Regions from separate parts of the Variovorax sp. LjRoot290 genome, predicted to be linked through region 3. Evidence: predicted binding sites of a transcription regulator. Region 3 holds the regulator's gene; each other region holds the start of a gene.

The links. The regulator FNR, encoded in region 3, switches genes on or off when oxygen is low (the NO sensors DNR and NnrR bind a similar motif). The targets are predictions, from matches to a motif close to TTGATNNNNATCAA.
Region 1: oxc (oxalyl-CoA decarboxylase) is a predicted target of FNR. The motif match lies at 1,376-1,389, and genes of this name have one in related genera.
Region 2: hemN (oxygen-independent coproporphyrinogen III oxidase) is a predicted target of FNR. The motif match lies at 1,051-1,064, and genes of this name have one in related genera.

The regions. Positions count from the first base shown of each region.
Region 1 covers NZ_CAXURW020000001.1:5,528,867-5,531,127, forward strand. The annotation lists gene oxc (oxalyl-CoA decarboxylase) at 1-1,302, opposite strand, end outside; gene ACSQ9A_RS27300 (Crp/Fnr family transcriptional regulator) at 1,455-2,063, shown strand; gene ACSQ9A_RS27305 (cytidylate kinase family protein) at 2,065-2,261, opposite strand, start outside.
Region 2 covers NZ_CAXURW020000002.1:55,880-58,140, reverse strand. The annotation lists gene ACSQ9A_RS29160 (universal stress protein) at 94-612, shown strand; gene ACSQ9A_RS29155 (hypothetical protein) at 849-992, opposite strand; gene hemN (oxygen-independent coproporphyrinogen III oxidase) at 1,125-2,261, shown strand, end outside.
Region 3 covers NZ_CAXURW020000002.1:1,626,088-1,628,348, reverse strand. The annotation lists gene ACSQ9A_RS36935 (sulfite exporter TauE/SafE family protein) at 1-393, opposite strand, end outside; gene fnr (fumarate/nitrate reduction transcriptional regulator Fnr) at 606-1,322, shown strand; gene ACSQ9A_RS36925 (hypothetical protein) at 1,303-1,548, opposite strand; gene ACSQ9A_RS36920 (FixH family protein) at 1,554-1,829, opposite strand; gene ccoG (cytochrome c oxidase accessory protein CcoG) at 1,850-2,261, opposite strand, start outside.

The DNA.
Region 1 (2,261 bases), on a different contig from region 3:
GCGCGCGAAGTCCAGCGTGTTGGCGCCTTCGTTGACAACGATGGCATCGGGCCGCGCCTTCACCTGATCGCGGATCACGCTGAGCGCGCTGTGGAAGTTCATCGGCGAGGGCCGGGCAGCCAGCGTGGCTGCCATCTTCGACAGGTTCTTGTCCTTGCGCTCGGCGATGGCGCCGGTCCAGTCGGCCGGCGGCTTGGCCCACTTGGCGTCGACGCCGGCCAGGAGCGCCGCCACGCAGGAGCCGATGTCGCCGATCACCGGCGCGGCGATCGCGACGTTGCTGTCGATCTCGGTCGGCGCGATGTCGATCTGGATGAACTGCTTGGCGCCCTTCTCCTGGGCCCAGGTCTTGCCCTTGCCGTGCGACAGCAGCCAGTTGAGGCGCGCGCCGACCAGCATCACGACGTCGGCTTCCTGCAGCACATAGGAACGCGCGGCCGCGGCCGACTGCACATGGGTGTCGGGCAGGAGGCCCTTGGCCATCGACATCGGCAGGTAGGGGATGCCGGTCTTCTCGATCAGCGCCCGAATGTCGGCGTCGGCCTGCGCATAGGCCGCGCCCTTGCCCAGCAGGATCAGCGGTTTCTTGGCACTCTTGAGCAGATCGAGCGCGCGCTTCACCGCGTCGGGCGCCGGAATCTGGCGCGGCGCCGGATCGACCACCTTGATCAGCGATCGCTTGCCGGCAGCCGCGTCCATGGTCTGAGCGAACAGCTTGGCCGGCAGGTCGAGGTACACGCCGCCCGGGCGGCCCGACAGGGCCGAGCGGATCGCCCGCGCGATGCCGACGCCGATGTCCTCGGCATGGAGCACGCGGAAGGCCGCCTTGCACAGCGGCTTGGCGATCGCGAGCTGGTCCATCTCCTCGTAATCGCCCTGCTGCAGGTCGACGATCTCGCGCTCGCTCGAGCCGCTGATCAGGATCATCGGGAAGCAGTTGGTGGTGGCATTGGCCAGCGCGGTCAGGCCGTTGAGGAAGCCGGGCGCCGACACCGTCAGGCAAATGCCGGGCTTCTGCGTCAGGAAGCCGGCGGCCGCGGCCGCGTTGCCGGCGTGCTGCTCGTGACGGAACGAGATCACGCGCATGCCTTCGGCCTGCGCCATGCGCGTGAGGTCGGTGATCGGGATGCCGGGCAGGCCGAAGATGGTGTCGATGTCGTTCAGCTTCAGCGCGTCGATCACCAGGTGGAAGCCATCGGTCGTTTCGCGGGCCGGCGCGTCGTCGGTCATGTTCTTGAGCGCGCGCTGGAGCGTGTCGTCGGCCGCCAGGGCTGCCTGTTTGTCTGTGCTAACTGAAGACATGTCTCTCCTTTTGCTTTGGATGAATGGCCGGGGGCCGAGCCAAGACTATGATTCGGGCCCAGGCTTTCAGCTGTTGACCGCGGTCAACTTTCCGGAAAACGTTCGCCGTACCGATACCGGCGGTTGTTGCGAAATCGAGCAAGACGGGAACCATGACGTTGTTGGAAAACCACCCGGAAAAAAACATCATCCGAGCCCAGCTCCGGCAAAACATCCTTCTCAAGGATCTGAGCGAGAGCGACCGCGCCGAACTGGAAACCCATCTCTCCGTGGTGGACGGCAACAAAGGCGACTTCCTGCTGCACCAGGGCGTGCGCGAGATGGAGCAGTACTTCATCCTCGACGGCATCCTCAAGCGGGTGGTGAGCAATCCGGAGGGCAAGGAAATGATCCTGCGCTTCGCCGACGAGAACGACATGGAGACCAGCTATGCCGCGCTGCGGCTGGGGACGCCCACGCCGTACGGCATCGTGTGCGTGACCAAGGCGCGCGTGGCCAGCCTGCCGCTGAAGGAATGGATCGCGTTCCTGAACCGGCATGCGGAAGCCAAGGAGCTGTTCGAGTTCAGCGTCATGCGCGGGATGAGCGAGATCATGGCGCACACCATCACGCTGCACCTGCTGGACGCGCCCGGCCGCGTGCACCGCTTCATGCGCAAGCATCCGGAACTGGTGGATCGCATTCCGAGCAAGGAACTGGCCTCCTATCTCAATCTCTCCGCGGAAACCCTGAGCCGCCTCAAAAAGCGCGGAAAGATCTAACTCAGGTCTGCTTGGATGAGGCGAACAGCCGCGAGCTGGTCATCAGCCTCAGCTGGTTGTCCACGCTGTGCACGCCGGCAACCGCGGCAGCGACGCTTTCGGTCTGCTCCCGTTCCTCGTTGTCGAGCACGATCCCGCGCAGCGCGACCTGCCCTTGCCTGGCGTTGATCGTGATGTTGATGTCGCGCGTCGCCTCAT
Region 2 (2,261 bases), 1.6 Mb from region 3:
GCTCACCATTCCCCGCAGTCGTCGCCTTCTCGGGTGCGTCGGCAGGTCCATGTACTCGTTCGCTTGCCGCATTCTGCGTTTGAAACCGGGTGCATGCTTGATCTGGATCAAGCTCCAAAGCCCCCGCGGGGCTACGCTGCAGAAACTCAACCTCCGAGGAGACAGTTCATGTTCAAGCGCATTCTTGTTGCCACTGACGGCTCCGTGCTGGCGGAAAAGGCCGTCTCGAAAGCCATCGACCTGGCTGCGGAGCACAAGGCCGAGCTCAGGGCCGTGACCGTGGTACGACGGCAAGCCAAGAGCTACATGGACGGCACCATCGAATTCGAAGCCGAGGAGATCGACCGCATCGGGTGCCGGCGCGCTGAGCAGGCGAAGACCATGCTCGAGGCGCTCGAGAAGCGCGCCGAAGCATGCGGCGTACGGGTCAGCACGGCGTCTGTCAAATCGAATCGAGTGGCCGATTCAATCATTGGTGCCGCCATCAAGCACGGCAGCGATCTCATCGTGATGGCCTCGCACGGACGAAAAGGGCTGGCACGCGCTTTCCTGGGCAGCGAAACCGCGCATGTGCTTGCGAACTCCGCCGTGCCCGTGCTGGTACTGCGCTGATACCTTGGCCCGCGCGCTTTCCTGATAAGCGCCAAGGCGCGCTGCGCGCTGATCCATTTGCTGCCGAGCCCGGCTCGAACCCCAGGTGGATGCCCTTGCGAACGAGCGCTGAAGTTGAGATCTCCGAGACCGTATTGATCTGGACCACCTGCTGCTCGTAGGCAGCACGCAGCGCGGGCGCTTCAGCGTGCAAGCTCCGCGCACAACGCAACGTCGCCCCCTGACCGTCGCGGCAGTCATGGCCTCGACGCCGCATCCGACCGCTCTCCCGCCAGCGTCTCGCCGGGCGCCGAGTCGCTCGGCGTCATCGTCGCCATCGTCGCCATCGTCGCCATCGTCGCCATCGTCGCCATCGTCGTCATCGTCGTCATCGTCGTCATCGGCGCTCGTGCAGATCGTTGTTCAGATGCCTCCTGCCGAGCGGTCCGGCTGCTTATGTTGACAAGCATCAACCAACGACCGGCGCGACGAAGGCACAGTGAAGACCTGCCTTTCCTTGGTTGAACGCAATGATGTCCACTGTCCTGGCTCCGCCCCACGAAACCTCACCGTCTTCGGTCTCGGCCGACGTGCTGGCCCGCTTCGATGTGGCCGGGCCTCGCTACACGTCCTATCCGACGGCGGACCGCTTTGTCGAGGCCTTCGGCCCCGACGACTACGGTGCCGCGGCGCGGCAGCGAAGGCTGGGCATCAGCGCAGTCATGACCCCCATCTCCCTCTACGTCCACATTCCGTTCTGTGCGTCGCTGTGCTACTACTGCGCGTGCAACAAGATCATCACGCGGCATGCCTCCCGTGCGCGTGAGTACCTGGGATACCTGGAGAAGGAGATCGCCCTGCACGCGGCGCAATTGAGCGCACGGACGCCGGTGAGCCAGCTTCACCTTGGCGGCGGGACGCCGACCTTCCTGAGCGATGACGGGCTGAGCGACCTGATGCGGATGCTGCGCGAAGCTTTTTCATTCGCGCCGGGCGCCGAATGTTCCATCGAGGTCGATCCACGCACGGTCGACGCCGGCCGTCTTGCCCACCTGGCCCGGCTGGGCTTCAATCGGCTGAGTTTCGGCGTCCAGGACTTCGACCCCGACGTCCAGCAAGCGGTACATCGCATCCAGCCGGCACAACAAGTATTCGATCTGGTCGCCTCGGCGCGCGAGCTGAAATTCCAGTCCATCAACGTCGACCTGATCTATGGACTGCCGCGTCAAAGCGCTGCCTCGTTCGACCGCACGTTGGCGCAGATCTGCGAGCTGCGTCCGGACCGCATCGCCCTCTATGCCTACGCGCACTTGCCCGAGAGGTTCAAGCCGCAGCGCCGGATCGCCGCCGACGAATTGCCCTACGCGGCCACGAAGATCGAGATGCTGTCGCGCTCCATCACCGCCCTCACCTGCGCTGGCTATGTCTACATCGGCATGGACCACTTCGCGTTGCCGGACGACAGCCTGGCTGTCGCCAAACGCCAAGGTCGGCTGCACCGCAATTTCCAGGGCTACAGCACGCAGCCGGACTGCGACCTTGTCGCGCTTGGCGTATCGGCGATCGGAAGGGTTGGTGGCACCTACAGCCAGAACGCAAAGACCCTGGAGGACTACTACGACCATCTCAACCAGGGACGGCTGCCGGTGGTGCGCGGGCTCGCGCTGTCG
Region 3 (2,261 bases):
CCGCAGGCGCGTCGCGAGCGCGCGCCCGATACGGTGCGCCCAGAGTGGCTGTCGCCCGAGTGCGGCGAGCACCAGGCCCCAGGCGAGCACGAACACATGAAGCAGCACCCACAGAGGACGCAACGCCGCGACCTGTTCGCTTGCGAACCCGAGGCTCTGCATCGCCGCTGCGGCGGCCGCCCCGGCAGCCGTATAGCCCGCGATACGGGCCGCATGGAAGGCGACGGATGCGGAAACGGCCGGAGGGCTCGCCGAAAGCGGCGCCACACCACCATCCACCGGCACGCGCACGATGCGGATCACGCCGGCACAGGCAGCACCGCACATCGCGACGCAATGGGGCCCGCCGACCAATCCCATCAGGAGCGCAGTGCTGGCGAGCGCAGTCTGCATGATCAGACGATGCGCGAGAAGCGCGTGCGGTTGTGCTCGGCCGGGACGCGAGATGAATCGGCAGGGGCGAGGGCGAGAGATGTGTTCATTGCGGCGGTGGGTCTGGCAAGCAATGACCCACTATGCGGGCAGGTCGACCCGTCATCCTTGATGTGCATCAAGCCTGGGCGGCGCACCGCGTCACAGAATCACTGCAACCCTCGACGCCCTCCATGAAAGCCGAACACATCAAGGTCGCCTGCTCCAGTTGCACCCTGCGCGAGCTGTGCATGCCCGCGGGGCTGGAGCCGAGCGAGTTGAAACGCATCGACGAGATCGTGGCCACGCGGCGCAAGGTCCGACGACGCGAGACGCTCTTTCGCAACGGCGAGCCCTTCACCTCGCTCTATGCGATCCGCACCGGTGTCTTCAAGACCCGCGTGGCGACCGAGGATGGGCGCGACCAGGTCACCGGTTTCCAGATGGCCGGCGAAATCATCGGCCTCGACGGCATCGTCAACAACCAGCACACCTGCGACGCGGTCGCGCTCGAGGATGCCGAGGTCTGCGTGATGCCCTTTCACCGAATCGAGGAACTGTCGCGCGAGGTCGCGGCGCTGCAGCGCCACGTGCATCAGATCATGAGCCGCGAGATCGTGCGCGAGCACGGGGTGATGCTGCTGCTGGGAAGCATGCGGGCCGAGGAACGCCTCGCGGCTTTTCTGCTCAACCTCGTGCAGCGCCTGCACGCGCGCGGTTTCTCGCGCTCCGAGTTCGTGCTGCGCATGACCCGCGAGGAGATCGGCAGCTACCTCGGACTCACCCTCGAAACCGTGAGCCGAACGCTCTCCAAGTTCATGGAGGATGGGATCGTCGAGGTGGAGAAGCGCAATCTTCGCATCGTCGACGCCGAGGCGCTCCGGCGCATCGTCAATCCTCCCGGCTGTTGATCTCGGAGGCCGGCCTGGTCAAAAGCAGCGTCAGCGCGCTCGACCCTATCGCCAGCAGCCAGAAGACGAAGAAGCCGGCCGCATAGACTGTCTGGCGGGACAGGCCGACGGCCTCGCCGCGCCAGTGGAGGTCGCCGGGGTCGACCAGTGCAAACACCAGCAGTTCGGCCGCGCTCGCCAGCAGAAAGGCGGGCCAGAGAATCGACATCCAGTTGCGCGTCTTCATGACCATCAGCGCCTGGGTGCGGGCAGGTCGGCATCAGGCGTTGCCGCATGATTGCGGCCCGCCAGCGCGGGCATCAGTTTCTTTTCGATCAGATGCTTGTTGATCTCGATGCCCTGGCGGTAGTAGTCTGGCGCCACCACCGGATCGGGCGTGCGCAGGGCGAGCCAGAGCGTCACGAAGCTGGCGACGACGACCACCGCGGGCCCGGCCATCACCATCCACAGCAGCGGGAACTGCCACCAGGGTTCGCTCTTCGGGGAAGTCATCGCATGATCGTCCATCTTGTCTCCTCTTTGCCAACTCAACGAGGCACCAGGAAGGTCGCCTTCTCCGACACCTGCGCGCTGCCGTCGGCCGAGCGCACGTCGAAGTGCACGACGTGGGAACCCGCGGTGGCGCTGCCGTAGGGGAGCTGCAGGCGCACCGCGACCCAGCGCGACTGCGCAGAACCGACCTCGACCGGATCAGGCGGCGACACGCTCAAGCCTTCCAGCCCCCTGGCTTCGATGCGGTAGCGCTGTACCTGCTCGGTCGCGTTCATGATCTGCAGGCGATAGACGTTCTCGAGTTGGCCGCCCTCGACGATGCGCGCGAGCGAAGCCCGGTCGCGCACCACGTCGACCTTCAGCGGCATGCGCACGACCAGGCTCGCCAGCACCCCCATCGTCAGCGCAGCGAGCAAGCCCGTGTAGATCAGCACCCGTGGGCGCAGC